DNA from 2 places in the Bacillus altaicus genome. Region 1 is predicted to be linked to the other one. Evidence: predicted binding sites of a transcription regulator. Region 1 holds the regulator's gene; the other holds the start of a gene.
What was found. The regulator NrdR, encoded in region 1, represses ribonucleotide reductase genes. The targets are predictions, from matches to a motif close to AACACNATATATNGTGTT.
Positions count from the first base shown of each region.

Region 2: the regulator NrdR is predicted to act here: its motif matches at 5,211-5,228, upstream of ACE38F_RS11305 (anaerobic ribonucleoside triphosphate reductase).

Region 1 is NZ_CM143394.1:1,168,518-1,185,148, forward strand. Features, by position in the region: gene ytaF (sporulation membrane protein YtaF) at 1-77, shown strand, start outside; gene coaE (dephospho-CoA kinase) at 131-733, shown strand; gene ACE38F_RS06165 (glyceraldehyde-3-phosphate dehydrogenase) at 843-1,871, shown strand; gene speD (adenosylmethionine decarboxylase) at 2,259-2,642, shown strand; gene nrdR (transcriptional regulator NrdR) at 2,839-3,300, shown strand; gene ACE38F_RS06180 (replication initiation and membrane attachment family protein) at 3,446-4,852, shown strand; gene dnaI (primosomal protein DnaI) at 4,886-5,824, shown strand; gene ytxC (putative sporulation protein YtxC) at 6,058-6,939, shown strand; T-box leader at 6,971-7,198, shown strand; gene thrS (threonine--tRNA ligase) at 7,247-9,184, shown strand; ribosomal protein L20 leader region at 9,391-9,511, shown strand; gene infC (translation initiation factor IF-3) at 9,575-10,078, shown strand; gene rpmI (50S ribosomal protein L35) at 10,100-10,300, shown strand; gene rplT (50S ribosomal protein L20) at 10,339-10,695, shown strand; gene ACE38F_RS06215 (dUTP diphosphatase) at 11,243-11,734, shown strand; gene ACE38F_RS06220 (M42 family metallopeptidase) at 11,804-12,889, shown strand; gene ACE38F_RS06225 (TetR/AcrR family transcriptional regulator) at 12,931-13,548, opposite strand; gene ACE38F_RS06230 (HlyD family secretion protein) at 13,845-14,498, shown strand; gene ACE38F_RS06235 (DHA2 family efflux MFS transporter permease subunit) at 14,511-16,304, shown strand; partial or broken gene ACE38F_RS06240 (DNA replication protein) at 16,416-16,550, shown strand; gene ACE38F_RS06245 (HD domain-containing protein) at 16,596-16,631, opposite strand, start outside.
Region 2 is NZ_CM143394.1:2,133,807-2,150,437, reverse strand. Features, by position in the region: gene ACE38F_RS11325 (CoA-binding protein) at 176-589, opposite strand; gene ACE38F_RS11320 (S1C family serine protease) at 725-1,963, opposite strand; gene ACE38F_RS11315 (response regulator transcription factor) at 2,167-2,844, opposite strand; gene nrdG (anaerobic ribonucleoside-triphosphate reductase activating protein) at 2,863-3,315, opposite strand; gene ACE38F_RS11305 (anaerobic ribonucleoside triphosphate reductase) at 3,312-5,168, opposite strand; gene plsY (glycerol-3-phosphate 1-O-acyltransferase PlsY) at 5,394-5,990, shown strand; gene ACE38F_RS11295 (HesB/YadR/YfhF family protein) at 6,099-6,389, shown strand; gene ACE38F_RS11290 (acyl-CoA thioesterase) at 6,419-6,838, opposite strand; gene ACE38F_RS11285 (glycosyl hydrolase family 18 protein) at 6,948-8,240, shown strand; gene sspN (acid-soluble spore protein SspN) at 8,327-8,461, opposite strand; gene ACE38F_RS11275 (FbpB family small basic protein) at 8,505-8,648, opposite strand; gene ACE38F_RS11270 (3'-5' exonuclease) at 8,780-9,727, opposite strand; gene ACE38F_RS11265 (redoxin domain-containing protein) at 9,843-10,418, opposite strand; gene ACE38F_RS11260 (hypothetical protein) at 10,900-11,118, shown strand; gene ACE38F_RS11255 (YmzC family protein) at 11,130-11,462, shown strand; gene ACE38F_RS11250 (ABC transporter ATP-binding protein) at 11,485-13,143, opposite strand; gene acnA (aconitate hydratase AcnA) at 13,270-15,993, opposite strand; gene sspO (small acid-soluble spore protein O) at 16,273-16,422, shown strand; gene pdaB (polysaccharide deacetylase family sporulation protein PdaB) at 16,460-16,631, opposite strand, start outside.

The sequences.
Region 1 (16,631 bases):
CGAATATGAAATGGTTACAAAAATTCACATTCCTGCCTGGGGTATTACTCATTATTATTGGAATTTGGAAAATGTAAGTAGGGGCGTGGAACATTAGTTTCGCGCCTTTGATATTATGAGGAGGATTATTATGACAGTAATAATTGGATTAACAGGAGGCATTGCAAGCGGAAAAAGTACGGTATCAGAAATGTTTCGTGAAATGAGTATACCGGTTATTGATGCAGATATTATTGCGCGAGAAGTTGTAGAACGAGGAAAACCAGCATATAACAAAATTGTAGAGGTGTTTGGAACGGAAGTGTTACAAGAAGATGGGGAGCTGGATCGTCCGAAGCTTGGAAGTGTCGTTTTCTATAATGAAGAAAAACGATTGCAGTTAAACAAAATTGTTCACCCTGCAGTGCGTGAAGAAATGAATGCACAAAAGGAGATGTACATAAAAGAAGGTATGCAAGCGGTTGTGTTAGATATCCCTCTTTTGTTTGAAAGTAAATTAACAAATCTTGTTGATCGTGTTGTAGTTGTAGCAGTCACACCGAATACGCAATTGGAACGTTTAATGAAACGAAATAACTTTTCAGAAGAAGAAGCAACAGCGCGTATTCAATCTCAAATGCCACTAGAAGAAAAAGTAAAGAAGGCAGATGAAGTAATTTATAATGATGGCACAATTATTGAAGCGAAAACACAATTAGCGGCTATTTTGAAAGAATGGAACATTATTGATTAAAAAATTGCGAAATTAATGAAAATGCTTAGTGACATATCTCCTTTTTGTGTTATACTATTATTGGGATTGGAGATAAATAGTATAACGCATTCAAGGGGGACAACATATTATGACTCGTGTGGCAATTAATGGATTTGGACGTATTGGGAGAATGGTATTTCGTCAAGCAATAAAAGAAAGCGCATTCGAAATTGTAGCAATCAATGCAAGCTATCCATCAGAAACGTTAGCACATTTAATTAAATATGATACAGTTCATGGAAAGTTTGACGGAACAGTGGAAGCATTTGAAGATCACCTACTAGTTGATGGGAAAATGATTCGCCTTTTAAACAACCGCGATCCAAAGGAATTGCCTTGGAAAGATCTGGGTGTTGAAGTTGTAATTGAAGCAACTGGTAAATTCAACTCGAAAGAAAAAGCAATTCTTCATGTTGAAGCTGGAGCGAAAAAAGTTATTTTAACAGCTCCTGGTAAAAATGAAGATGTAACAATTGTAGTTGGTGTGAACGAAGACCAATTAGATATTACAAAACATACCGTTATTTCAAATGCATCTTGTACAACAAATTGTTTAGCGCCTGTTGTAAAGGTGTTAGATGAGCAGTTCGGAATTGAAAACGGTTTAATGACAACTGTTCACGCTTATACAAATGACCAAAATAATATTGATAACCCACATAAAGATTTAAGAAGAGCGCGTGCTTGCGGACAGTCTATCATTCCGACAACGACGGGTGCTGCGAAAGCGCTTGCAAAAGTTCTTCCACACTTAAACGGAAAACTCCATGGTATGGCACTTCGTGTACCAACACCAAACGTGTCTCTTGTTGATTTAGTAGTAGACGTAAAACGTGATGTAACAGTTGAAGATATTAATGAAGCATTCAAAACTGTTGCAAACGGTGCGTTAAAAGGAATTGTAGAATTCAGCGAAGAGCCTTTAGTGTCTATCGACTTTAATACAAATACACACTCAGCTATTATTGATGGTTTATCTACAATGGTAATGGGTGAGCGTAAAGTGAAAGTACTTGCTTGGTATGATAACGAGTGGGGCTACTCTCGTCGTGTTGTAGATCTTGTAACGTTAGTTGTTGATGAATTAGCAAAACAAGAAAATGTACAACATATTTAAGTGAAATAGAGGGAGGGCAAGTGAATATTTGCTCTCTTTTTTTATTTTTTTCTGAAAAGAAAAAAATTATATGGGTATATTTTCAAATAGTGGACAGACCAAAAAACGTTGTGATTACTGTATTTGTGAATCGTTTATTTTTTTTAGGGAAAAGTAAAGAGGAAATTATGACAGAAAATCGAAAAAACTGTTGTTGCAAAATGAAAATAAACAAAGTATACTAACACTCGTAAACTTAAGAGCTGAGGTACGTAGTCACTACTTAAAGGGTTAGGACCTCTCTGGACTAACTTTCCCCCGTGGTAGTGGAGCAAGCCAAATTGCAAATTAGTTTTCAATTCGAACAGTTAGAATAAATTTACAAGGGGGAACTGTAGAATGGATACTATGGATACGATGGGTCGTCACGTAATCGCTGAACTTTGGGATTGCGATTTCGACAAGCTTAATGACATGCCGTATATTGAACAATTATTTGTGGATGCAGCACTAAGAGCTGGTGCTGAAGTACGTGAGGTTGCTTTTCATAAATTTGCACCACAAGGTGTAAGTGGAGTAGTAATTATTTCGGAATCACATTTAACAATTCATAGCTTTCCGGAGCACGGTTACGCAAGTATTGATGTTTATACTTGTGGGGATCGTATTGATCCAAATGTTGCTGCAGAATATATTGCAGAAGGTTTAAACGCGAAAACGCGTGAGAGCATCGAGCTTCCTCGAGGCACTGGTAGCTTCGAAATTAAGCAGAGAGAAACAAAAGCTCTTTAAAAAAGAACATAATTGATTTAAAATGTAAAGAGGTGTATAATGCACCTCTTTTTTAGTTTATATAAAATAGGATCACGATATGTAATAACTTAGAGTGGTCATTATAGAAGAATGAGTTATATAATATTGTATATATATTGTCACATGTAGGTGAGTAGCGAAAGAATAAAGATTATAGTGTAAAGGAGTGAATGAATTGCGTTGTCCATCCTGTTTTCATAATGGCACAAGAGTGTTAGATTCGCGTCCGGTAGACGAGGGGCGCTCTATTCGAAGAAGAAGAGAGTGTGAAAGTTGTTTAAGTCGCTTTACGACATTTGAAAGAGTAGAAGAATCACCTCTTATCGTTGTTAAAAAAGAAGGAACACGAGAAGAGTTTAATAAAGAGAAAATTTTACGCGGTTTAATTAAAGCGTGTGAAAAAAGACCTGTATCTTTAAGGCAGTTAGAGGAAGTAACCCAAAGTGTGGAGCGTGAACTTCGTAACTTAGGTATATCAGAAGTGAAAAGTGATATGATTGGTGAAATTGTTATGGAAGAACTTCGTGATATTGATGATGTTGCTTACGTACGTTTTGCTTCTGTGTATCGTCAATTTAAAGATTTAAATGTATTTATTGAAGAATTAAAAGATATACTGCAAAAAGAGAGAGAGTAGAAGGAATCCCTTTATATATTGTAAGTAAACGAGATAAGAGAGCTAGAAGCGGAAGCTAATAGCTCTTTTTCGCTAATAAATTATATAATAAAGATAGAACGAGTGAAATGTAGGTTAGATTGGATGAGAGAAAGGAAAAGCAAGAATGGAAAAACAGTCATGGATGGAGCTATTGCCGATTGATCGTTATAAAGTAAGTGCGAAAGGGTTGTTACATAATTACGACCGGAAAGTATTAACGATGTTGTATCAGCCGTTAATAGGTAGTAGAGCTTTTAGCTTATACATGACACTATGGGGAGAGTTAGAGCAAGATCGTGTGTTTGGAAAAGAGAATACACATCACTCCCTTATGGTGACTATGCAAATGCAACTTCCTGAAATATATGGGGAACGAGTAAAGTTAGAAGCGATTGGTCTTTTAAATGTATATATTAAGAAAGAAAAAGATATTCGAATGTTTATATATGAATTGCAACCACCTTTATCTCCGAAGCAGTTTTTTGATGATATTGTTTTAAGTATCTTTTTATATAATCGCTTGAGTCGGACAAAATACAACCAAGTAAAGCAATATTTCTTAGAAGAAGAATTCGATTTTGCTTCTTATGAAAATGTTACGCGCTCCTTCAACGATATATTTGATTCGTTTAACCCAGGTCAGTTTGAATATGCGCAAGAAGAATTGCGTATTCCGAAAACGACAATTATGCCAAGTAACGAGAATGGGGATGCTCCGAAAGTTTGGAATGATTTCTTTGATTTCTCTTTATTTGTAGACGGACTATCAGCGCTTGTTCCTAAAAAGGCGATTACAGATCAAGTGAGAGAATGTGTCATTACACTCGCGTATGTGTACGGTGTAGATGTGTTATCGATGCAAAATATCGTTCTTGGCGCAGTGACAGAGATACAAACAATTGATATCGAAAGGCTTCGGAAGGGAGCACGCGATTGGTATCAATTCGAAAATGGTCAAGCGTTACCTGTATTAAGTGAAAGAGTGCAACCTCATGCTGCTCGTACAATGAAAGAGAAAGAGCCATCTACGCAAGAAGAGATGCTAATGAAGCAGTTAGAGGAAATCTCGCCAAAACAACTATTGAAAGAGATTTCAGGCGGTGCAGAGGCGACGAAAGCGGACTTGCAAATCGTTGAGGATGTAATGATAAACCAAAAGTTAACGCCAGGGGTTGTGAATGTACTTATATATTACGTTATGCTACGCTCAGATATGAAGCTTGCTAAAACGTATGTCGAGAAGATTGCTGGACATTGGGCGCGAAAAAAGGTTGGTACAGTAGGCGAGGCGATGGCGCTAGCGAAAGAAGAGAATCGTCAATATCAAGAGTGGGCTGAGACGAAGAAAAAAGGTCGTACAGCGAAGAAAACAGTGAGAAAAGAAATGGTACCAGATTGGCTTAAAGAAGAGTCGAAAGAAGAAGAGAAAGAACCTGTAAAAAATGACGTAAGTGCGAAAAAAGATGCAAGTACGTTAGAAGATGAACGGAAACGATTAGAAGAAGTATTGAAAAAATATAAGCGTGATTAATAAAAGAAAATGAACGCTCTTTGAGGTGAGAAAATGGAGCATATTCAAAATTCATTTACGAAATTAATGGAAAATAAAAACTTTAAAAATAGATATGAAGTCTTAAAGGCAGAAGTGATGGCGCACCCTCGTGTGAAAGAATTTATAGACGAACATAAAGGTGAAGTAACGACTTCTATGATTGAACGAAGTCTTGTGAAGTTATATGAATATATTGGACAAAGTGTAGGGTGTGCGGATTGTCCAGATTTAGGGTCATGTAAAAATATGCTACAAGGATATGAGCCGAAGCTCGTCATCCAAGGTAAGATGATTGATATTCAATACGATCGTTGTATTAGAAAAGTAGCATATGATGAGAGAAAAAAATATGAAAAACTTGTTCAAAGTGTATATATGCCAGTTGACATTTTGCAGGCAACTATGGAAAATTTAGACCCTTCAGATTTAGATGCACGTATTGATGCAATAGGTGCAACGAATGAATTTTTAAACACATACGAACCAGGTAAAAAAGCACAAGGTTTATATTTGTACGGTAAATTTGGTGTAGGGAAAACGTATCTTTTAGGGGCAATTGCAAATGAGCTTGCGCGAAAGAAAATTAGTTCGATGCTCGTATACTTCCCTGAATTTTTACGTGAAATCAAAAGTTCGATTCAAGATAATTCGATTAGCGGAAAGATTGATGCTGTCAAACGTGTACAAGTATTAATGTTAGATGATATCGGGGCAGAAGCGATGTCAAGTTTTGTACGTGATGATGTACTCGGTGCAATCTTACAGTTCCGTATGTTGGAAAACTTACCGACGTTCTTTACATCTAACTTTGATTTCAAACAGTTGGAACATCATTTAACGTATACACAGCGCGGTGAAGCAGAAGAGATGAAAGCGGCCCGTATTATGGAACGAATTAAATATTTAGCGAAGCCAATCCCAATTGGCGGGAAGAACCGTCGTAATAAGTAAAGAGCGAGCTGAGAAGCTTGCTCTTTTTTATTTTAATCATTTTTTCAGAGTAGCTTGTATCATTTTTTTCTCCCTCCCTTAATATATATAAAATTAGCAAGCCATATCGAGTGGATGTTCTAACAATGGGAGATAGGTTTCTACTAAGAGTGAACTTCCATAGATCGGACTCTTATAGGATTTGTAACGTATAGATGCAATCCTTTAGAGCGGGGATAAAGGGGGGGACAAAAGTGATTGAAATTTGCTTCGAAGAAAAAAATGATGCTGTGCACGTATACAGACAACTAACGAAAAGAACGGAATCCTTATATAAGGAAACAAGTGTATATTTAAACGAACAAAAGGTTGTTATCCATATACCATTATGTGAATCGAATTATATTGAAAAGATTTTATTGCCAGTATTACTATATTTCATTATGAATGTGAAACAAAATGAATGGATTCACACCATTTTAAAGGAAAAGTTTTTTTATGAAGAACAAGAAGAGTGCTATCAAATATTGCATATGGCACATGAGATTTTAAAGGAAAGAAGAAAAGGAGTAGCTCGTGATTTAACACGTCAAAAATTTGAATCTTATATTGCGTCGTCTTTGAATGATTGGCTTTGTGATCCGCTCTCATTCTCGTTTTCATCATACGTTCGTTTTCGTCTTCGTACATATAGGGAAATGATAGCTAGGCTTGCTGAAGTTGCAATTGATGAGTATAAGATGGAGCAGGAATATCAAATGTTCATTGAGACACTTCGCCAACAAGTAAGTAGCCGGAAATCACGTTTGTCCTGTGTGCATCTTATTTTTGATGAAAGTTTTATTTTCTATGATGATAAAGGTAGACGTTTAAAACAGGATAAATTGGTTCAATATATAGATGAAGAATTATTAAAGAAACAGGATGTATATATTGATACGAAAGTAATTGCACCACTTCTTTCTATTTCGCCGAAAAAGATTTATTTATATACGAAAGAACAAGATCATAATATGATTATTACTTTGCGAAATGTATTTCAGGAACGAGTGCAACTACATGGATTACATGAATTTGAGCGCAACGTGAAAAATTTAAAAAATAAAGGTAACGCCCTTGATTTTCTAAGTTTTTGAGCATATAATTACCTACATAAATGAAATATATCGAAATGTTATGATGAGGACATGGGTAGTTTTCTACGATTTTCAGAGAGGGAAGCCTTAGGGTGCGAGCTTCCTATTACGGGATTATTACTTACCACCTCTAAACTTTAGCAGTGAACGTTTTTCTAGTAATTGCTAACGGACAACACCGTTATGTTGAACTTGAGCAATTAACAATAAGGTTAATTGGAACAAGGGTGGAACCACGAATTCAACACTCGTCCCTTTTTATGGGATGAGTGTTTTTTATTTTGAAAAAAAAGAGGAGTGACCAGTGATGGCAGATGTAGTTAAAATTACTTTCCCTGATGGAGCTGTGAAGGAGTTTCCAAAAGGAGTAACAACTGAAGAAATCGCAGCTTCTATTAGCCCAGGCTTAAAGAAAAAAGCTGTGGCTGGAAAATTAAACGATGAGATGATCGACCTTGTTACACCAATCGAAGAAGATGGTGCAGTTTCTATTATTACATTAGACTCTGAAGATGGCTTATATATTTTACGCCATTCAACAGCTCACCTTTTAGCACAAGCGTTAAAACGTATATATAAAGATGTTAAGCTTGAGCTTGGCATTGGTCCAGTAATCGAAAATGGCTTCTACTACGATATTGATATGGAAGAAGCAATTACAGTTGAAGACTTCAAAAAAATCGAAAAAGAAATGCAAAAAATCGTGAACGAAAACTTAGAAATCGTTCGTCATGAAGTACCACGTGCAGAAGCACTTCGTCGCTTTGAAGAAATCGGCGATGAGTTAAAATTAGATTTAATTAACGATCTTCCAGAAGATGCAGTTATTTCAATCTATGAGCAAGGCGAATTCTTCGACCTTTGTCGTGGTGTTCACCTTCCATCTACAGGGAAAATTAAAGTGTTTAAATTATTAAGTGTTGCTGGTGCTTACTGGCGCGGCGATAGCAATAATAAAATGTTACAACGTATTTACGGTACTGGATTCGTTAAGAAAGCAGAATTAGATGAGCACTTACTTATGCTTGAAGAAGCGAAAGAGCGCGATCACCGTAAATTAGGTAAAGAGTTAAAACTATTTACTAATAGCCAAAAAGTAGGACAAGGTTTACCACTTTGGTTACCAAAAGGTGCAACAATTCGCCGTATTATCGAGCGTTATATCGTTGATAAAGAAGCAAGCTTAGGCTATGATCACGTATACACTCCAGTATTAGGAAGTAGAGAGCTTTATGAAACTTCTGGTCACTGGAACCATTACCGTGATGGCATGTTCCCATCAATGGAAATGGATAATGAAGAGTTAGTTCTTCGTCCAATGAACTGCCCTCACCATATGATGGTTTATAAAAATGATATTCACAGCTACCGTGAATTACCAATCCGTATTGCGGAACTTGGAACAATGCACCGCTATGAAATGTCTGGAGCATTATCTGGATTACAACGTGTACGCGGAATGACTTTAAATGATGCGCACATTTTCGTTCGTCCAGATCAAATTAAAGAAGAATTAAAACGTGTTGTAAACTTAACGTTAGAAGTGTACAAAGATTTCGGTTTAGAAAACTATTCATTCCGTCTATCTTATCGTGACCCAGCAGATACTAAAAAGTATTATGCTGATGATGAGATGTGGGAAAAAGCACAAGGTATGTTAAAAGAAGCTATGGATGAAATGGGTCTTGATTACTATGAAGCTGAAGGTGAAGCGGCATTCTATGGTCCAAAACTTGATGTTCAAGTTCGTACTGCACTTGGAAAAGACGAAACACTTTCAACTGTACAATTAGACTTCTTACTTCCAGAACGCTTTGAATTAACTTACGTTGGTGAAGACGGTAAACAACATCGTCCAGTTGTAATTCACCGTGGTGTTGTATCAACTATGGAACGTTTCGTAGCCTTCTTAATTGAAGAATACAAAGGCGCATTCCCAACTTGGTTAGCTCCAGTTCAGGCGCAAGTAATTCCAGTTTCTCCGCAAGTACATTTAGACTATGCGAAGAAAGTACAAGATGAATTACGACGTGCTGGTATCCGTGTTGAAGTAGACACTCGTGAAGAGAAAATTGGTTACAAAATCCGTGAAGCACAAATGCAAAAGATTCCGTACATGCTTGTAGTAGGTGACAATGAAGTTACTGAAAATGGCGTTAACGTACGTAAATATGGGGAACAAAAATCAGAAACAATCGCATTAGATGCGTTTGTTGACATGATTAAAGTAGAAGGAAAACGATAAGAAAGAGCCGCGGTATACCGCGGCTCTTTTATATATTATAAAAAAGAAAATCTAGAAAAAATAACCAAACAATACTTATCATAAAAAAGTATTGCAAGTATGCTGGTTGTTTGTTACAATGTTTCTTGTTGTTAGTAAAACACATCGCGTCTTCTTGACAGACGTCATGTCCTATGATAAACTCATCAAGGATAATAGAATATGGTTTTGACAAGTAGAAGCACCCGCTTCTCACCTGATGGACGCATTCGCAGTTAGCAGGTAAATGTATTTCTTACTAGAGATATTACAAGTGTGGGTGCCGTGTGCCCGCACTTTTTTTGTTCGGGTTCTACAATTGCAAAACGTATTCTAAGAAAACCTTGGAGGTGGCTTACTATTAGCAAGGATATGATGATTAACGAGCAAATTCGTGCACGTGAAGTACGCTTAGTTGGCGCAAACGGCGATCAACTTGGAATCAAGTCTCGTAATGACGCTTTAGACTTAGCTGCAGGTCTTAATCTTGATTTAGTATTGGTTGCTCCAAATGCGAAACCGCCAGTATGCCGCATTATGGACTACGGTAAATTCCGCTTTGAGCAACAGAAGAAAGAAAAAGAACAGCGCAAAAATCAAAAAGTAATTAGCATGAAAGAAGTTCGTTTAAGTCCAACAATTGATGAACATGACTTTAACACAAAACTTCGTAATGCTGTCAAGTTTTTAGAGAAAGGCGACAAGGTTAAAGCGTCAATTCGCTTTAAAGGACGTGCCATTACTCATAAAGAAATCGGTCAACGTGTTTTAGATCGCTTCTCAGAAGCTTGTGCTGAAGTTAGTACAATTGAATCTAAGCCTAAAATGGAAGGACGTAGTATGTTCTTAGTTTTAGCACCGAAAAACGATAAGTAATAGATAGAGGAGGAAATACCTATGCCTAAACAAAAAACTCATCGCGGCGCTGCAAAGCGTTTCAAAAAGACTGGATCTGGTAAACTGAAGCGTTCTCACGCTTACACAAGCCATTTATTCGCTAACAAATCTACAAAAGCTAAACGTAAACTACGTAAAGCTGGTGTAGTTAGCGCTGGTGACTTCAAACGCATTCGTCAAATGCTTGACAACTTAAAATAAGTTCGGCTGATATATAGAACAAACTAGGAGGTAATATTATGCCAAGAGTAAAAGGTGGTACAGTTACTCGTCAACGTCGTAAAAAAGTTATAAAATTAGCAAAAGGTTACTACGGTTCTAAGAGTACATTATTTAAGGTTGCTAACCAACAGGTTATGAAATCTCTAATGTATGCATTCCGTGACCGTCGTCAAAAGAAACGTGACTTCCGTAAATTATGGATTACACGTATCAACGCAGCAGCTCGTATGAATGGTCTTTCTTACAGCCGCTTAATGCACGGTTTAAAAAATGCTGGCATCGAAGTTAACCGCAAGATGCTTGCTGACTTAGCTGTTCATGACGAAAAAGCTTTCGCTGAATTAGCAACAGTTGCAAAAAACAACATTAACTAATTGTTTAAAACCTTAGAAGATCTTTCTTCTAAGGTTTTTTTATTTGTATTCATTATAACGATTCAATAACTTGTAAAATTTCCCGCTTAGTGTCGTCACAATTAAATGAGTTATTTCTCTCTAGTATATTAAGATGTGCTTGTAAGAACTTTTGTAACGATAACGAGGAGTTTTTTACATGAAAGTAGGAAAGATTAACGGACGTGTCGTTATCGATATGACAAAATCAATATAAAATCTATAGCGATATAAAAGAATATATAAAAAAAGTCAGGAGAATCCTCCTGACTTTTTTTATTTGAACTCATTCGTGAGAAGTGTATCTTTCCTAGCAGAAACGACACTGCTATAATGGAAGGATGATATGGAACTTTCATCAAGTGAACAATCTATGAGTGATGATTGAAACGTATTTGCAAATTAAGGACAAGCTATCTTTATAAAGATGTAGGTAGCTGACTTGTTAATAAGAAACGAAAAATAATAATGAACTTTGAGATGAAACAACATTGTTGCGGAAAATGCGATGTTGGAGGAGGACAATAGAATGGACTTACTACAACTATTTAAATTACAAAAAGAGTTAGATGACCGTATTGTGAAAGAGCATGACTTACAACCGAAGAAATTGTTAAAAGAAAAAATGTTAGCTCTTCTTGTAGAAATTGGAGAACTTGCAAATGAAACACGTTGTTTTAAATATTGGAGCAATAAACCAGCGTCAGAACGTGAAGTAATATTAGAAGAATACGTAGATGGTTTGCATTTTATTTTATCAATCGGAATCGATTTAGGAATTGATAAAAACTTCTTATTCTATAAATGTGCGCAAACGAATAAAACACAAGTGGAAATTTTCTTAGACACATATGCGAAAGTGATTCGTTTTACAGATCAACCTTCTATCACGAACTATATTGAATTATTTACAAGCTATCTTCGCCTTGGACAAGCGCTTGAATTTGAACAAGAAGAAATTGAAAAAGCATATTTAGATAAAAATGAAGTAAATCATCAGCGTCAAACACAAGGGTACTAATTTAATTTTTGAATATTTCAATTTCCTTTTGTATAATAAAGTGACTGAAGAAAAAGGAGGGTGTTGGCAATGATAAAATTAGACGAGACATTGACAATGCTAAAAGAATTAACAGACGCACGTGGTATTGCGGGTAACGAGCGTGAACCACGTGAAGTAATGAAGAAATATATTGAGCCGTTTGCAGATGAACTTTCTACTGATAATTTAGGAAGTTTAGTTGCGAAAAAAGTTGGGGAAGAAAACGGCCCAAAAATTATGGTTGCAGGTCATTTAGATGAAGTTGGCTTTATGATTACGCAAATTGATGACAAAGGCTTCCTTCGTTTCCAAACGGTTGGTGGCTGGTGGTCGCAAGTTATGCTTGCACAGCGTGTAACGATTGTAACGCGTAAAGGAGATATAACAGGTGTAATTGGTTCAAAACCACCGCACATTTTACCTCCAGAAGCTCGTAAAAAACCAGTTGACATTAAAGATATGTTCATCGATATTGGTGCTTCTAGCCAAGAAGAAGCGATGGAGTGGGGCGTAAGACCAGGAGATCAAGTTGTACCGTACTTCGAATTCCAAGTGATGAAGAATGAAAAGATGTTACTTGCAAAAGCATGGGATAACCGAATTGGTTGTGCAATTGCAATTGACGTATTAAAACAATTAAAAGATGAAAAGCATCCAAACGTTGTATACGGCGTTGGGACTGTACAAGAAGAAGTTGGTCTTCGTGGTGCGAAAACATCTGCAAACTATATTAAGCCAGATATCGCATTCGCTGTAGATGTTGGTATTGCTGGGGATACACCAGGTGTAACAGCAAAAGAAGCACAAAGTAAAATGGGTGATGGCCCGCAGATCATTCTATATGATGCTTCTGTTATTGGTCATACAGGTTTACGTGATTTCGTTGTTGATGTTGCTGATGAATTACAAATTCCATATCAGTATGATTCTGTAGCGGGCGGGGGAACGGATGCAGGAGCAATTCATATTTCTGTAAATGGTATTCCGTCTATGGCAATTACGATTGCGACACGCTACATTCATTCTCATGCAGCGATGTTACATCGTGATGATTATGAAAACGCAGTGAAGTTAATTGTGGAAGTTATTAAACGTCTTGATAAAGAGGCTGTACATAACATTACATTTAATTAATAGAAAAAAGCGAAGGGTAATTTCCTTCGCTTTTTCCATTTTTAAAACGGTCGTTCTAATCCTGCTGCAGTATGAGCTCCTAAAATAATTAAGCGAGTTAATTGCATTGCCATGAAATGCGGGGTATAAATCATGCCTCTTTTTAACCATGACATAATCATTCCAATATGAGCCCCTGTAACATAACTAATAAGAATGTCACGAGGAACCATGAGTTCTTCATCATCAGGCTGTGAAATAGATAAGCTTAATGTTAAATGTGTTTGGACTGTTTTCATCATTTTATAAGAGTAATTTCCAGCGGCTTTATCACCAAGCATAACGTTATAGAAGTTCACATTTTCTGCTATATGTTCAAATAAAGCTAAAAAGGTTGGATGTGGTGAGTCAAATGTGAGCTGAAAATCTTCTTTATTTCGTTTTTGTGGTTTAATTACTTCAGCTAGTTTTTCTAACATTTCTTCTATGCTTTTTTCTAATAAATCATATTTATCATGGTAATGGCTATAAAATGTAGCACGATTTACAGGAGCACGTTCCGCGATATGTTGCACAGTTACATTTTCAAAGCCCTTTTCGCCTACTAAAGCGACAAAAGCATCCTGTATGAGTTGTCTCGTTCGTTTTACACGTGGATCATTTGTATTTTTAATAGACATTTTTACTTCACCTCGTTTAATTTTTTTAACTTAAACAACACACGCGTAGTGTAATGTTGTTTAAACAACATATATGTTTAAATTGTTGGTTGTAGATTTGGGATAATTATTTATAATTATAAACGATAGTCCTTTAGAAATCAGCACCGCTAGGATGCAGACAAAACATAGTTTGCGTCGTAAAAGGTGTGCTTTTTTTGTTTAAAGGTTAATATAATTAACAATTAAACAATATAAACACTAAGGATGTAAATAGTTTAGAAAAAAATTATATGCGATATAAGGAGAGGAATGCAATGAATCAGTTTCGAAGAATGGTAATTATCAACATTATCACATTAATTGTATTAGTTGGCGGCGGTATTGGCGGTTATTACTATTACAATCAAGCGGAAAACTATTTAAAAACAGAAAATGCAAAGATTGACGGGAAAGTAATCCCAATTGTATCACCAGTAGCAGGTAAGTTAACGGACTGGAAAGCTGAAGTCGGAAAAAACTACAATGAGAACGATAAATTAGGTGCGGTTACTGTAGCAGGAGCAAATGGTGAGCAAACAGTAGATGTAACAATTCCGCAAAATGCAACAGTTGTACAATCAAATGCAACAACTAATGCATTCGTTGGAGCAGGTAGCCCGATTGCTTATGCATTTGATATGAGCAATTTATGGGTAACAGCAAATATTGAAGAAACAAATATTGATGATGTTCAAAAAGGCCAAACAGTAGATGTGTATGTAGATGCATATCCAGATACAACATTGACAGGAAAAGTAGAACAAGTTGGATTAACAACAGCGAATACATTCTCGATGTTACCATCAAGTAACGCAACAGCGAACTATACGAAAGTAAAGCAAGTTGTACCAGTTAAAATTTCTTTAGATCATAGTAAATCAGTAAATATTGTTCCTGGAATGAATGTGTCAGTTCGTATTCATAAGTAAGGGGGAGATGAGATGTCCTCAATTGCAATTGTAGGATATGCACTATTTTGTATAATCGTCTTCTTCCTTATAAATCGTCTTTTACGAAAGAAAAAAACGAATGTGGGAGAAGAACAAGTCCCAGCCGTAAGTAAGATAGAAGTAAGTCAAGCAGAAACAGTAGAGAAAGAACTTGAACAAAAACAAGAAACAGAAGCTTCTAACGTAGTGGAATTAGAAACAGGGAAGCAAGAGCAAGTAAAACAGGAAAAAGAAATGCTGAAGAGACAATTGCCGGTAGAGAATGTGAATGTAAAGGCAGTTGTAGCTGTATTAATTCTCGGTATGTTCGTTTCTATTTTAAACCAAACGATCATTAATGTTGCACTGCCTCCATTAATGAATGAATTTAACGTATCAACTTCAACAGCACAATGGTTAATTACAGGCTTCATGCTTGTAAACGGAATTTTAGTACCGATTAGTGCATTTTTAGTTTCACGGTTTACGTATCGTAAATTATTCATAGCAGCAATGTTATTCTTCACTGTAGGATCTATCATTTGTGCTACATCAGGAAACTTCACAATGATGATGACGGGCCGAGTTATTCAAGCGGTTGGTGCAGGTATTTTAATGCCAGTTGGTATGAATATCTTCATGACATTATTCCCTCCTCATAAGCGCGGAGCAGCTATGGGATTACTAGGGGTAGCGATGATTTTAGCACCGGCTATCGGACCAACTGTAACAGGTTGGGTAATTGAAAACTATAGCTGGAACTTAATGTTCTATGGGATGTTTGTTATCGGTTTAATTATTACGTTCTTATCTTTAAAATTCTTTACACTAGCCCAGCCAGTGTCTAAAACTAAGTTAGATGTATTCGGTGTTATTAGTTCAAGTATTGGACTAGGTAGCTTACTGTACGGATTTAGTGAAGCTGGAAATAATGGTTGGACTAGTGCAGAAGTTGTTATAACACTTATCATTGGTGTCATTGGTTTAGCGGTATTTATTTGGAGAGAGTTAACAACAGACAATAAAATGCTTGATTTACAAGTATTTAAATATCCGACGTTCACTTTCACATTAGTAATTAACGCGATTGTAACGATGGCCTTATTCGGAGGTATGTTATTACTTCCAGTATACTTGCAAAACATTCGCGGTTTTACACCGATGGAATCAGGTTTATTATTACTTCCAGGATCATTAATTATGGGAATTATGGGACCAGTTGCAGGTAAACTATTTGATAAGTATGGTATTCGTCCGTTAGCAATTGTCGGATTAGCCATTACAACATTTGCGACATATAAATTTACAACGTTATCGATGGATACACCGTATAGCGTTATTATGACGGATTATATTATACGCTCAATTGGTATGTCATTCATTATGATGCCAATTATGACAGCTGGTATGAATGCACTGCCGATGAAATTAATTTCTCACGGTACAGCAACGCAAAATACGTCAAGACAAGTAGCTGGTTCAATTGGAACAGCGATATTAATCACGCTTATGACGCAACAAACTACTGCTCACGTAGCGGATTACGGCAATATGTTAACAACGTCAAACCCAATTTTAGTTGATAAAGTGCACGGCATGGGCCAAAGCCTAGCTGCAGTTGCTGGATCAGCTCAAGCAGGAGATGCGATGAGCACGCAACTATTATTCGGACAAATTTCAAAGCTATCTGCAATTAATGGTATTAATGATGCCTTCTTAATTGCAACAATATTAGCAGGGATTGCTTGGGTGTTATCGTTCTTCTTACCATCAAGCAATAAACGAAATAGAAAAGCAGGGAATTAAATTCCCTGCTTTTTTATTTTGGATATTATTAATAAATATATATAATTTGATAGAAATAAGTAGTAACGATACGAATTAATAGACGTAGAGCATGTTAGAGAGGAGGGGCATATGAAAATTACAGAAGAGAACGTTGCGAATCAGCTAAGGAAAAGGAACGAAAAAGCATTATATTTTATTATCGACCAATACGGCGGACTTATAAAAAGTATTATTCAGAAGCATTTAGCTTCTTTTGAAGTTGTTATAAAATAATAAAAAGAGGTATCACTCTGTAGTGATGCCTCTTTCTCATTGATAACTATGTTCTGCCTTGTCATTCGATTT
Region 2 (16,631 bases), 970 kb from region 1:
TATTATACATTCCAGACCTTTTTCATGATCCAAATGATCAATATCCAAAACGGGATAACAAGTAACAATCCCCAAAAACAGCCTTTAAAAAATCTCATGATGAACACCTCGTTCATCCGCCCTACTTATGTAAAAAGCGAGGGCTGAATCAATCTTTCTATCTTTAAAGTCTATACTATTTTGTCATTACATGCTCTACTTTAATACAACGATCCATTATTACTGTATAGCCTTTTTCTTGTAAAAGTTTATATGTATCTTCATCTTGTACTCCTAGTTGTGCCCAGAAAACATCTGCATCAATCTCTACAAACTCTTTCGCAACATCCTTTAAAAATTCTGAGCGACGAAATACATTTACGATATCCACATGTTCTTTAATATCCGTCAGTGAAGAAACCGCCTTTTCTCCGAGTACTTCATCTACTGTTGGATTTACTGGAATAATGCGATACCCAGCATCTTGCATTGCTTTTGAAACCATATATGATGTGCGTTCTGGCTTATCTGATAATCCAACAACTGCAATCGTTTTACTTTTCTTCAATACTTCACCAATTTCCGTACGAGTTGGGTTTTCAATTGTCATAATTAATCCCTCCTATACCTTTATTATATCCGATAAAGAAAGTCTCTTTCAACATGAAAGAGACTTTCTTTTATTCCGATTGATGTACGCTAATAAGCAGAAGGAAGAGAACTCTCCACTGATTAAAGTTTATATTTATTGATTCTTTGTAGCTGAATTATCTGCTAACGTAGCTGATTTCGTCATTTTTTGGCCATTGCGATAGAATGTAACCTCTACTTTCTCGCCTACTTTTTTCTTTTCATATAAATATTTACGGAATTGAAGAGCATTCTCTACCTTTTGATTATCTAATGCTACTACAACATCATATTGCTCTAAACCAGCTTTTTCTGCCGGTGATATTGGATAAATTTTACCTAGTACAACGCCATTTGTTACTTCTTTAGGTACCTTTAATTGGTTTACTGCAGCCTGCACATCTTCTAATGAAACGACACCTACTCCAAGAGCTGGACGTTTCACTACTCCATCTTTTTCAAGCGATTCGATGACTGGTTTTGCAATATTAATCGGAATTGCAAATCCGATTCCTTCAACTTCTTGCTGCGCAATTTTACTTGAGTTAATACCGATTACTTCACCGTTTTGGTTAAATAATGCACCACCACTATTACCAGGGTTAATCGCTGCATCTGTTTGAATAACTTGTGCTTGCCAATCTGGGCGTTTGTCCCCATCAATATCAACTGGAATTTCGCGTTCTTTACTACTGATTATACCTTCCGTTACACTGCCGTCAAATCCAAGTGGGTTACCGATTGCGATCGCTTTTTCACCAGCACGAAGTTTACTGGAGTCACCTAGACTTGCAACTTTATTTACATTAGATCCGTCAATTTCAACAACAGCTAAGTCTAACCAAGGATCCTTACCAACTAATTTTGCATCAACTTGCTTTCCATCACTTAGTTTCACAGCAAGTTTATTCGCTCCATCTACTACGTGGTTGTTCGTTACGATATATGCTTTATTTCCTGCTTTTTTATAAATAACACCTGATCCTGAACCAGCTTGTTGTTCTTGACCTGTCGGTTGCATTGCAAACGGATCAATACTTTGTTGCATATTAATTACACCAACAACAACATCCTTTGCACCTTCAACCATACCTGGCAAATCAGTTTCGTTTTTTGATTTATTGACAACAGGAACTACAGTACCTTCTACTTGTTTATTAGAATTGAATGATGAAACTGCAGCTCCATTATTTTGCACCCATGGCATATAAGGTGCTGCAAAACTAATCGAAACCGCCCCGACTACAGCTCCCACTAAACCTGTGAAGAAATAACCTTTTTTACTGCCTGATTTTCTCACTTCTCTCGTTTCACTATGCTCTTCATTCAAATTTGGTCCGTCGTAATATCCCATTTTTTATTTCCCCTCTCTGGTGAATTCGTACTTTCAGTATAGTCACAGTTTGTGTCCTTCTTGTGAACTCATCGTGAAATCCAATTTAAAAAATACTCCTATCTATCATTGTAGATAAGAAAAGTATTTTTTGTACATTTCACCTACAAAGGAGAGTGTAAATTTGCTATATCGCAAAGCCGGGATGCATAGTAACTTAAAGGTTATTCTTCAAATTTGTAACCTACTCGAATAACAGTGCCGATATGCTTCGCCTTATCTCCTAGCTTATTTCGCAGTTTTTTAATATGTGTATCAACCGTTCGGTCATCACCGTAGTAATCATATCCCCATAACTGATCTAATAGATGTTGGCGTGACAACACAATTCCTTTGTTCTCCATTAAATAAACGAGAAGCTCAAACTCCTTATGTGTCAATATAATTTCTTCTCCATCTACTAAAACTGTTCTAGATAGTCGATTCACTTCTATTCCAGCTAATGACATAGTATTTTCTTCTGATACTCCTATCGCTCCATCCGCACGTTTCAATAACGTCTTTGCACGAGCTACTAACACTTTCGGACTAAAAGGTTTTGTTACATACTCATCTGCACCTAGTTCAAAGCCTAGTAATGTATCATCCTCATCAGAACGTGCTGTCAGCATAATAATTGGTACCGCTGACTCTTTTCTAATTCGTCTACAAACAGACCAACCATCTATTTCTGGTAACATAATATCTAACATAATTAAATCAATTGTATGTTCAGCAAATAATTCTAGCGCTTTTTTTCCATCTTCCGCTTCGATTACTTCAAAGCCTTCATTACGAAAATAATCACTAACAATTTCACGTAATCTTCTTTCATCTTCAACAAGTAATACTGTTTTATTCATATAACCTATCCCGCCTTTTTACTCATTCAATCGAATAATACGTTGATTGGAGCTTCCGCGAAATGGAAGTGTTAAATCTTTTTTATCAAGTTCAAATCTTCCATCGACCAAAACATCCCCATAATGTAACAATTCTATCATATCATTATTTTGAGCACTCTGTATCTCTTCTAACGTGTAACCTGTATAAATCCATAGATTTTTTCTCAAATCCTTCACTGCTTTTGCTACTTTTTTCACTTCAGCAGCTTGAAAAAATGGATCTCCACCTGAAAATGTTACATCGGTTAATGAATTTTTTTCAATCTCTTTCACAATTTCTTCTACCGTCATTTCAGTTCCATTGCAAACATTCCATGATTTCGGATTATGGCAACCGATACAACGATGCGGACAGCCCGCAAAAAACACGACTGTCCGCAACCCTTCTCCATCTACTACACTATCATGAATGATATTCATAACTTTCATTTATGCTTCACCCGATCCATCTCTTCACTACGTTTCGCGCTATTCCACTTTGACATATCTCCTACAAGATATCCTGTTATGCGGCGAATTCTTTCTATTTCATTCTCATCTTCATTTCCGCAGCTCGGACATTCATTCCCGATAATGCCATGATAACTACAACACTTACAACGATCGACAGGATGGTTAATTGAGCCGTATCCTACTCCGTACTGCGCCATCGCTAGTACAATTTGCTTTAACGCCTTTTGATTATGCACAGCTGCACCATCTAGTTCAATGTACGTAATATGTCCGCCATTACAAAGAGCGTGAAACGGTCCTTCTAATCGGATTTTATCTATAGCTTGAATATTGTAATACACCGGTACATGGAACGAATTTGTATAATAATTATGATTTGTCACACCGCTAATTACACCAAATTCTTCTCTATCTTTCTTCACAAACTTTCCTGATAACCCTTCTGCTGGCGTTGCAATTACAGAGAAATTGAGTTGATGTTTTTCCGTAGCCTTATCCATTCTCTTCCTCATAAAGGAAATGATTTCATATCCAAGCTTCCACGATTCTTCATTTTCTCCATGGTGCTTTCCTGTTAACGCTACTAAACATTCTGCAAGACCGATAAAGCCAAGACTTAACGTCCCTTGTTTTAAAATCGGCGCCACAGCATCTTCAGGTTGTAACGTTTCTCCACCACGCCATACACCTTGTGAATATAAGAACTGAAAATCTCTTGCTCTCTTTGTACATTGATAAGCAAATCTCTCTAATAATTGCTTAACGCCTAAATCTAAATAATAACTTAGCGCTTCAAAAAATGCTTCTTTTGAACCACTAATTAGCGCTAATTTCACTAAATTAATAGAAGTAAACGATAAATTCCCTCTTCCAATTGCTGTTTCTTCCCCATGTATATTAGACATAACACGAGTACGACACCCCATATAACATACTTCACTTTCAGGTCGACCATCATAATACACAGCATTAAACGGGGCATCTAAAAACGAAAAGTTAGGGAATAATCGCTCAACTGTCGTTTCTAACGCTAATTCAAATAAATCATAGTTCGGATCACACTCTTCAAAGTTCACGCCTTTTTTCATTTTGAAAATTTGAATAGGAAAAATCGGTGTTTCCCCTTTACCAAGTCCAGCTTGCGTCGCTTTTAAAAGTTGCTTAATTAAAAGCCGTCCCTCTTTCGATGTATCTGTTCCGTAGTTAATAGAAATAAACGGTACTTGTCCCCCCCCCCTACTATGCATACTATTTGAATTATGAACGAAAGCCTCACACGCCTGATACGTATCATTTTCTGTTTCTTTCCATGCAAATCCCTCTATTTGTTCTTTCGTAAGCGGATATGACTGCAATCGTTTTTTATGTCTCTCTACTGTTTTTCTCACATATGGAGCTAGATCAATATCAAAGAGTGCAAACGATTGACCACCGTGCTGCATATTTTGATTCGCCTGAAAAATAATTGAAGAAAGCGCCAACGCACTTTTAATATCTTGCGGTTGTCTCATATGTCCATGTCCAGTATGAAAACCGTTAGCAAGCATTTGCGCTAACGGAATTTGCGAACAAGTCGTCGTTCCTGTTGCATAAAAATCTAAATCATGTGGATATAATATATTTTGATCTATCGCTTTTTTCACTTGATCTGATAATAATTTTTCTACTGCATAATACTTTGCGCTCTCAGATGCGAACGTTCCCATTACTCCCATTGGAGATCGGCCATCTACATTTGCATTTTCCTGCATTAAATCTTGTTCATTACCGTGAATAATTGTCTCAAATACTTTCATTAATTCTTCTCCACGTACATTTTGTTTCAACATTCATAACCCTCCACCAACATGTTGTTGTCTTTTGATTAAAATCATACAACATATAGTTCTTCTGTTCCTGTGAAAAATGTAACATTCCTGTGAAAGTTTTTTTAAAAATTAATGACTTTTTCATTTATAAAAAAGAAATGTGCTCTTTACAAATATATGGTACAATATACGGGAAAAACTCTTTTTACCCTTTATCAACACATTTGTATAAAGGAGACTGAACTCATGATTATTACATATCTTTTATTTATCGTTGCCTACTTGCTCGGTTCGATTCCATTTGCATTAGTCGTTGGAAAAATCGGTTATGGAATCGACATTCGTGAGCATGGAAGCGGTAATCTAGGCGGAACTAATACATTCCGTACATTAGGGAAAAAAGCAGGTTTTATCGTAACAATTGCTGACATTTTAAAAGGTACATTAGCAACAGCTCTACCGATTATTTTCGGGGCAGATATTCACCCACTATGGTTTGGATTAGCCGCTGTTCTTGGACATGTCTATCCGATCTTCGCAAAATTCCGCGGGGGGAAAGCAGTTGCAACTTCTGCCGGGGTATTATTATGCTATTCACCAGTTGTTTTTGCAATATTAGCTGTTGTCTTTTTCAGCCTTTTATTTACAACAAGATACGTATCACTTTCTTCTATGATAACAGCTATCGTTGCTGTTATTGCATCCATTGTTAGCGGGGATAGAATCTTCATTATTGCGATGTGTTTATTAGCAGGTATGGTTATTTATAAACACCGTGCAAATATCGGACGAATTATAAATAAAACTGAACCAAAAGCAAATTTTTCAAAAAAGCAAAAATAAGATTGTAACCCACATAACGCAAAAAGAAAACGTGAAGCATATTAATAGCGTCTTTTTGCGTTATTTTTTATACTAAAGAAAAAGCAACATAATTTGGAGGAACTATACATGAATCTTTCCGTAACAAAAGAAGCAGCACAATGGTATAAAAACGAATTACACTTACAATCAGGTGAAACAATACGCTTTTTCGTACAATACGGTGGTTGCAGTACTGTGCAAAAAGGACTTTCTTTAGGTATTCGTAAAGATGATCCTGCGCACCCTGCTGTTCAAATGCAAGAAGAAGGTATTAACTTCTTTATTGAAGGCGATGATGAGTGGTTCTTCGATGGACATAATTTATTAGTTACACTTAACGACGGTGATGATTTCCCTCAATTTAATTATGAAAAATAAAAAAAACGTGGCTTCTGCCACGCTTTTTTTTATTTCTTTTTAATTTCCTCATATTTCGCATACCACTCAGGATATAATTTTTTAAATGATACAGGGCGGAACCCTTCTTTTTTCGCACAAATATTCGTTGTACTTGCAGTAATACAAAGCTCGCCATCACCGTTATAAATTTCATAACCATATACAACACGAAGCGGGCTCAAAGTATCAATCCACGTTTTCACAATTGCTTTTTCACCGTAACGCATCGCTTTACGATATGAAATTTGCAAGTCTAATACAGGAGAGATAATTCCCTCTTTCTCCATTTCAACATACGAAAATCCTAATTCTTGTATAAGTTTCGTGCGCCCAAGTTCCAGCCACACTAAATAGTTTGAATGGTAAACAACACCCATCTGGTCTGTTTCCGCATAGCGGATTTCAACTTCATGTTCTGCTACAAACATTTCTATTCGCCTTCTTTCACTTCTGCTACCTTGCATACATTTAATCATAATACAGTGGAATCAAAAATAAAATAAAAACAGTGAATCTTTTACTGAAAGGGGCAAACACATGATTCAAATTGTAACTGTTCGTAGCGGTGATAGTGTTTATAGTTTAGCATCAAAATATGGATCTACACCTGAAGAAATTGTAAAAGACAATGGACTAAACCCAGCCGAAACACTCGTTGTTGGTCAGGCACTTATCGTTAATACAAAAGGCAATAACTATTATGTACAGCCTGGTGACAGCCTTTATCGAATTTCTCAAACATATAGCGTTCCTCTCGCCAGTTTAGCTAAAGTTAATAACCTTTCATTAAAATCTATTCTTCATGTCGGACAACAATTATATATACCGAAAGGAACAAAACGAGCAGTAGAATCCATCGCTTATTTACAACCTTCAACAATACCGATCAAAGAAAGTTTAGTAAATGCTACACGTGCTATTAATCCATTTTTAACATATTTAGCCTACTTCAGCTTCGAAGCAAAACGAGACGGCACTTTAAAAGAACCAACAGAAACAGCTAAAATCGCTAATATTGCAACGCAAGGGAAAACCATCCCTATGCTCGTTATTACAAATATTGAAAATGGAAATTTCAGTACCGAACTGGCATCTGTTTTTTTACGCGACGCAACGATTCAAAACAAATTTATTACGAACATTTTGCAAACAGCTGAAAAATACGGCATGCGAGATATTCATTTTGATTTCGAGAATGTAGCACCTGAAGATCGCGAAGCATATAATCGTTTTTTACGAAATATAAAAACGCGCTTACCTAGCGGGTACACATTAAGTACAACGCTTGTACCGAAAACAAGTTCCAATCAAAAAGGGAAATTTTTTGAAGCTCATGATTATAAAGCACAAGGACAAATTGTTGATTTTGTCGTCATTATGACATACGACTGGGGTTGGCAAGGCGGGCCACCGATGGCGATTTCTCCTATTGGTCCTGTGAAAGAGGTACTTCAATATGCAAAATCTCAAATGCCACCACAAAAAATTATGATGGGTCAAAATTTATACGGTTTCGATTGGAAACTGCCGTTCAAACAAGGAAATCCACCTGCAAAAGCAATTAGCTCTGTTGCAGCTGTTGCACTAGCTCGTAAATACAATGTTCCTATCCGCTATGATTTCACGGCTCAAGCTCCTCATTTCAATTACTTTGACGAAAACGGCGTACAACACGAAGTTTGGTTTGAAGATTCACGGTCCGTTCAAAGTAAATTTAATTTAATGAAAGAACAAGGAATAGGCGGCATTAGCTATTGGAAGATTGGTCTACCATTCCCACAAAATTGGCGTTTACTCGTGGAAAACTTTACAATCACGAAAAAAGGCTGACGAAAGTCAGCCCTTTTTTCATATTCCTGTTAAAAATATATCTTTAATTCCCTCACAAAAAAGAAGAATGATAACATTCTCCTTTTTTAACCGTTATCAACAATCGGTTGCTTACCAGTTTGGTCTTGCATTTGCTTTCCTTTATTCCCACCAGCTTTTTTCGATTGTGTTCCAATTTGATTTGGTGCAAAGTCTTTTGAATTCTTTTTCGGATTACCCATTACTATCGCCTCCTTAACACTAGTATCGTACTAGTGTTAAGAATTATTCAGCCTGCTTAAAAAGTTTCATTGCATAACGTTTTTCAATACGTTTTTCAATTCGATCCATTGCATCACGATCACTTAATAATTGTTGTTTATTTTCATTTACAAGTTCTTCAAACGATCTACGGCGACTTCTTCTCATGCTGCTCACCCTTTCTTCTACGTTTTCTTATTACATAGTATGAGCAAATGAAAAACTCTTTAATCAGATTTGCAAGAAAATTTTATGTTTTAACAAAAAAACCATACGCAAATATTACGCATGGGATTTTTTCACATCATTATATTTAAATATTTTTTAATTTCTTCATCAGCATCTTCTTCATTCACTCTATATTCATGCAGTGCTCGCAATACAGAATCGTATTCTTCTAAAATGTAGCTCTCTAGCTTGAAAATGTCCTCTACAATGTCAATCATAATTCTCGTGTTGCCAATCTCACTTTTCAATGCTGCCTCACACGTTAAGCTCGTACAAATACCAATTACATCGTCTTCCATTTTTTCTGTTAACACATATTTCTTTCGCCCGTTTACCTTCATCCTAATAATTGGGTAAAAAGCTTTTATATCTAAATAGCTCCCGACATTCATACAGCGAATCCATTCGATATCACGTTTATTTCGCATAAGAATTTCTTTTACTGCTTCGTATGCTACCGTTTCATCAAGCACTTCTTTCTGCACTTTTCTTTTTCCTTCTTCCTCAATAGATGCACATCTTTGATAAACTGCCGCACACGTAATACAATCATCAAATGCATTATGAGAACTTAAGCGAATTCCAAGCATTCGCTTTAACGTTTCAAGTTTATGATTAGGCGCGTGCTTCATATATTTCTTTGCTAAAAACACAGTGTCAATCACTTTATTTTTAGGCTCCGGTAGCCCAAGCATATTTACATTACTTTTCAAAAAACGCATATCAAAAGATGCATTATGAGCGACAATTACATTTGTATGTAAAAATGCTAAAAATAAAGGTAATACTTCTTCAATCGTCGGTGCATCTGAAACACGATAATTTGTAATACCTGTTAAACTCGTTATTCGGTCCGGAATTGAACGCTCCGGATTCACATAGGAAACAAACTGATCTACTAGTTCATGATTACGATATTTCACTGCTGCTACTTGAATAATTTTATCATTATAAGGGTTAAATCCTGTTGTTTCAAAATCAATTACAACATAATCTAACGGTAAGGATACATTCCCCACTCCATACACTCCTTTATCTCTAAACGTTTATATTTCTTTTATCATAACATGCTGCTATCACTACGCGAAAAAGAAAAGGCAGAAATGATAACTTTCCACCTCTACCTTTTCACCATTATTTTAATTTAGCAATCCTTTTTTCCATCTCTTTTTGTGTCATTGGTCCAATAAACTTATCTTGAATGACCCCTTTTGTGTCTATAAAATAAGAGGTTGGGATCGTAATCACTTTATATGCTGTTGTCACGTCAATGTTCTTGTCCAATAAAATAGGAAAAGTAATTCCTTTTTCCTTCGCAAAGTTGCTTACCTTTTCTTCTCCCCCCCCTTTTTCTGAAGGAGTATAGTTAATAGCTAAAATTTCTACATTTTCCTTATGCTCTTTATAAAAGGCCTCCATATCGGGCATTTCTTGCTGACATGGGCCACACCACGTTGCCCAAAAGTTTAAAATCACTTTCTTTCCTTTTAAATCTGATAACTTTACATTTGTTCCATCTAACTTCGTTAATTCAAAATCAGGTGCACTCTTCCCTATTTCAATACCGTTCCTTGCAATCATCTCTTTCATAACAGCTTCACTTTTTTCTTGCTTCCCTTGTACCGCTTGATTTTTTTTACCAAACTGATCATAAGCTGCATATCCCGCTAAACAAAGTAACACTACAATAATCGTAAGCTTCCGCCACATTTTATATCACCCTAACGTGTTTATCTTCTTATAACATAATCATCAAAATACTATATACCTTATTTTAGCTTATACGGACAAGCTTGGAAATATTCACATTCAAAATAGTCGGAATATTTTTAACTAAGATGAAATATTTTCCTTTTTATCATATAATTAGAAATATATATAAAAATTGCGAGGTGATATGTATTTTACAATTACTTATCAACCCTTTCACTTTTGTTTTCTTCACTTTACCATTACTATGTGTTTGTTTTAGCGGCTTGCTATACAAATTCAAATAGGCTGCAATTATTATTTCTTTTACTGTTCCACTTATATTTTTCATTATCGTCTCTGGATTTGATATACACCTAGCTTTACAAAACTCAGACGCTTGGATTGTTTATAGTGCTGTTTATTCTGTACTTTCCTACATAACAGCAGCGCTAATACGAAGAAAACTGCACATGTAGAGCTTTCAAAAAGGGGGATTTTTATGAATTTATTTGAAAAAATACTATTATATATTCTTAGTTTTATATTTTCCCCAATCGGGATTATCACTTGGATCATCTCGCTCTTCAGTAAAGATCCTGAAAAAAAGCGAGTTGGACGTATTTGTCTCTATATCGCTTTAATCTCATTTATCCTTTTAGCTGGTCTCGGTATTGTTAGTTTCTTTACAATGACTATCACCACCACTTCTATACAATAGTTACAGAAAGGATGATTATTTTGGGAGAACATCCTATAAGTAAAGAACTTCGCTATATACGAATATGTTTAGTTATTTTAGTAATCGTCCTCTTATTTTTCAACGGTGGAAGAGTCGTTGAAATTTCTACAAATCATGATTCCATAGAAAATGTTTCCACCAGTAATATGACACAGATTGCTGAAAATACATTTGCTATTCAAGAATATAATCCATCACTAAGTAGCGAACATACGGTCAAAATCTTCAAATATAATCCGGATACAAATGAACTTACTCTAGTCAAAGAGTTTAGTACTAGCGATACTGAATCATATACGTACCAACTTAATAAGAGTGAATAAAGATAAGAGCGCTATATAGCTCTTATCTTTTTATTAGCATCTCTTTAAACAATGACTTACAATTTAATAGTTCTCTAGGATTCCCACATTCCACAATAATTCCATTCTTCATGACAACAACCCGATCCGCTATCATCGCCCTCTCGATATCATGTGTCGTCACAATTCTCGTTACATTCCCCCCTAGCCCTTTAAGCATATTCCAAACCACTTCTTGATTGCTCGGATCTAATCCCGCAGTCGATTCATCTAAAATAATGAGATTCGGATTTGATACAATCGCTCGCAATAACGCAAGACGCTTTCTCTCTCCTCCCGAAAATTCTTCACCGCTTTTATGTAGTACAGTCTGAATACCTTCAGATAAACTCCTAATAATCGGCTTCGCATTTACAAGTTCAATATTTTTTTCTAACTGTTTTTCTAAGACCTTTCCCCCAAAATACATATTCTCTTTTACTGTCGTTCGAAAAAATCGAGGTTCCTGCCACATAGTAGTCATGCTAGCTTTATTTCCGTAATAAGCAATACCACCATTAGATGGTTTATATAAACCCGTAATTAATTTTAAAAGCGTCGTTTTACCTGCACCACTTTCCCCCACAATGATAACGAGTTCGCCAGGATTAATTTGCAAATGAATATTTTTAATTCTACCTCTCTCTTCACCGTTCTCTTGAAATGAAACATTTGTTAATTTCATTCCCATCGCTCTCTCTACATTTCTGTATTCAGCCGGTATATCTAAAAAGCCAAAAACTCGACTGGCCGAAGCGATAGCAACTTGTGTCATCATCAATAAATCACTTGCATAACGAACAGGGTAAAATAACATCTCAATTGTAGCTAATACCGCCACAAGCGAACCGACTTCCATTTCCCCCTTCATTATTTTTTGTGCACCTATAATAAGAACGACTACATATGCGCCTGTTTCTATTACCGTTCCAACTATCCCAATACACTGTTGCAACATCGTCTTCTTTACTTCTGTTTTATAAGATTTTACTGTCACTCCTTTAAATAAGCTAATTGCCCAGCTCTCTTTTTGTAAACTACGCAAATCTTGTATACCTTTTACAAACTGTGACATCATCTCTACAACACTTGAATGATTCTTTTGAGCAATACTCGCAATATTTCTTACTTTTTTCCCCATAAGCATTGGAACAATTGCACTTAAAAATAAAAACGGAGTTACCCACCATATGAATTGTATATCTATATGTTGTAGCGCTATAAACGCACCAATAAATTGCGCAAGTGCATGAATATATTCAATTAATATAGATCCATATAACCTTACCCAATTTGGAATATCAGAAACGACTAATGTTTCTAGCTCTCCTTGTTTTACCTTCTCACTTTCTTCAAACGGTAATGAAAAAAAGTGACGTAATAAGTCTATACGCTTCTCTCGTAATATTCGCTGACTTGCTTTTGAGCTTACATAATCAAATAAAAGATTGTTCACCCACATCAAAAAGCGGCTCCCTGCAAACAAAGCAATATATACATACGCACCTTTTAACTCCCGCTGAATAAGGTTATCTACAATTAGCCCCATAAATAGCGGACGGGATAAGTTTAAAATGGCAGCTACTATCCCGCTACAAATCGCACTAATTAACAATAGCTTTTCTTGTAGTAGCGGCAACATTATTCTTCTATACTCATTCATTGTCATTCCTCCAATTTTGCATAATAAAAGGAAAGGGATGAAACCAAATTGGTTTCATCCCTTTCCTCTGTACATAAAGTAAGGAAGCTAACAAATGTTAGCTTCCTTATCATTCATTTCAATTATTTAGTTTGACACTTTAGACTCTTCGATTTTCGAACGAAGAACCATTTGCAAGATACCACCGTGACGGTAGTAGTCAATTTCAACTTCACTATCGAAACGAGCTACTACTTCAAATTGCTTCTCTTTTCCTTCTGAATCGATTACAACTACTTTTACAAGATCGCGTGGTCTAACTGTTTTGTCAATTTGAATTTCAAATGACTCGTTACCAACAAGACCTAACGTTTCAGCGCTTTCGCCATCTTTAAATTGTAGTGGTAATACACCCATTAACACTAAGTTACTGCGGTGAATACGCTCGAAGCTCTCTGCGATTACTGCTTTAATACCTAATAAGTTTGTTCCTTTCGCAGCCCAGTCACGAGAACTTCCCATACCGTAGTCTTTACCAGCAACAACTAGAAGGCCTGTGCCATCTTCTTTATATTTCATCGCAGCATCATAGATAGATGTTACTTCACCAGTTGGCCAATATGTTGTATATCCGCCTTCTGTTCCTGGTGCGATTTGGTTTTTAATACGGATGTTTGCGAATGTACCACGCATCATAACTTCATGGTTACCACGACGAGAACCGTAAGAGTTAAAGTCAACTGGTTGTACGCCGTTTTCTAGTAAATAACGTCCAGCTGGCGTGTGCTTACCAATTGAACCTGCTGGTGAAATATGGTCTGTTGTTACAGAATCTCCAAATTTACCAACTATGCGTAAACCTGATAACGTTTCAACTTCACCTGGCTCTTTAGATAATCCTTCGAAGAACGGTGGGTTTTGAATGTATGTTGAATCATTATCCCAAGTATATAAAGCTTCATTTGAAGTTTGGATTTCATTCCAGCGCTCATTGCTGTTAAATACTTGTGCATATTCTTTTTTGAACAATTCAGATGTAACAACACTTTGAACTACATCTTCAATTTCTTTAGCTGATGGCCAAATATCATTAAAGTAAACAGCATTACCATTTACATCTTTACCGATTTCATCATTTTTCAGGTCAATATCAACAGTACCTGCAAGTGCATATGCCACAACAAGTGGTGGTGATGCTAAGTAGTTTGCTTTTACAAGTGGATGAATACGACCTTCAAAGTTACGGTTACCAGATAAAACAGATGTTACTAATAAATCGTTTGCTGCGATTGCTTCTTCTAATTCCTCTGCTAATGGACCAGAGTTACCAATACAAGTCGTACAGCCGTAACCAACTGTTTGGAAACCTAATTGATCTAAATACGTTGTTAAACCAGACTTATCTAAGTACTCTGTAACAACTTTAGATCCTGGTGCTAATGATGTTTTTACGTAACCAGGTACTTTAAGTCCTTTTTCAATCGCTTTCTTCGCAACTAATCCCGCTCCAATTAATACGTATGGATTTGACGTATTTGTACAGCTTGTAATCGCAGCGATTGCAATTCCGCCTGTTTTCATCGTTACTTCTTGATCTTTTAATGTAACTTTCACTTCTTTATCAAACTCTTGCTCATTGAATCCAAGTCCTTGTGTTCCAACTGGTGCTAAAACAGCTTTATGGAACTCTTCTTTCATATTTGAAAGCGGAATTAAATCTTGCGGACGTTTCGGTCCAGAAAGGTTAGATTCGATTACATTTAAATCAATTTCAACAAGATCAGTATAGATTGGATCTTTACTATCTGCTGTATAGAATAAACCGTTTGCTTTACAATATTCTTCAACAACGCGAATTTGCTCTTCATCTCTACCTGTTAAACGTAAGTATTCTAATGAAATGTCGTCGATTGGGAAGAATCCACAAGTTGCACCGTATTCTGGTGCCATATTTGAAATTGTTGCACGGTCAGCTAAAGGCATGCTCTTCAGTCCACTACCGAAGAACTCAACAAATTTACCAACTACACCTTTTTGACGTAATACTTGTGTTACTTTTAATGCAACATCAGTTGCTGTTGTACCACTTGGAAGTGTACCAGTTAATTTCACACCGATTACTTCAGGCACTGGGAAATATGAAGGCTGTCCAAGCATTCCTGCTTCTGCTTCAATACCACCAACGCCCCATCCAAGAACACCGATACCATTAATCATTGTTGTATGTGAGTCTGTTCCAACTAATGAATCTGGGTATGCAACTAAGTCACCTTCAGCATTTTTCACCGCATGAACAACCGGTGCTAAATATTCAAGATTTACTTGGTGTACAATACCTGTTGCTGGTGGAACTGCACGGTAGTTATCAAATGATTTCTGTGCCCAGCTTAAAAATTTATAACGTTCTTCATTACGTTTAAACTCTAAGTCCATGTTGAATGCAAGCGAGTCTGCCGTACCCGCTCTATCAACCTGTACAGAGTGATCAATTACAAGGTCTACAGTAATTTCTGGATTAATTTTATCAGGATCCCCGCCCATATCTGCCATTGCTTTACGAAGCGAAGCCAAATCTACAACAGCTGGAACACCTGTGAAGTCTTGTAAGATTACACGAGATGGTTTAAATGGAACATCGATATCTTGAACATCTTTCGTTCCCCATTTCGCTAAATTTGTAACATGTTCTTCTGTAATTACGCGTCCATCTACTTGACGAAGTACAGATTCAAGTAAAACTTTCACGGAATATGGTAATTGAGATACGTTGCCAACCCCTGCGTTTTCAAGCGCTTTCAATTGATAATAATGATACGTCTTTCCATCTAGTTCAAAAGTTGCACGTGATTGAAATGGATTATGTTTGACCATTATGTTTCCCCCCTGTTAAACGTGGCTAAGTTGTCTGAATATAAAATGTAGACAAACTTTTCAATACCTTACGATAATATTTTATTACAACTTTCTAAATAAGTAAATAATAAGAAACTTATGGATTATAATAAGTTTTCTTTATCTTTCTAAATTTGAATAGTGTCCATGCTCCTTATAAATACTATTATTGTAAAGTAAAGCACTCTACTTTACGTTCATATATGTTATGAACAATTCATGATTCATCTTTAAAAAACATTATAGAGGTGAGAAACAATGGGTAAACGAAAAGCAAATCATACTATTTCAGGAATGAATACTGCATCCGCACAAGGGCAAGGAACTGGCTATAATGAAGAGTTCGCAAATGAACCTTTAACTCCAGCAGAGCGACAAAATAATAAGAAACGAAAAAAGAATCAGTAACGAAAAATCCCAAAAGGTATACCTTTTGGGATTTTCTCTAATGTTTATAACGTAACAACTCCGAAACTGTTACAAATCGATAACCCTGCTTTTTCAGCTCAGGTAAAATTTTCGCTAATGCCGCCACTGTTTGACTACGATCACTTCCTCCATCATGCAACAGTACAATATCTCCACTTTTAGCATTTTTCACAACATGATTTACTATG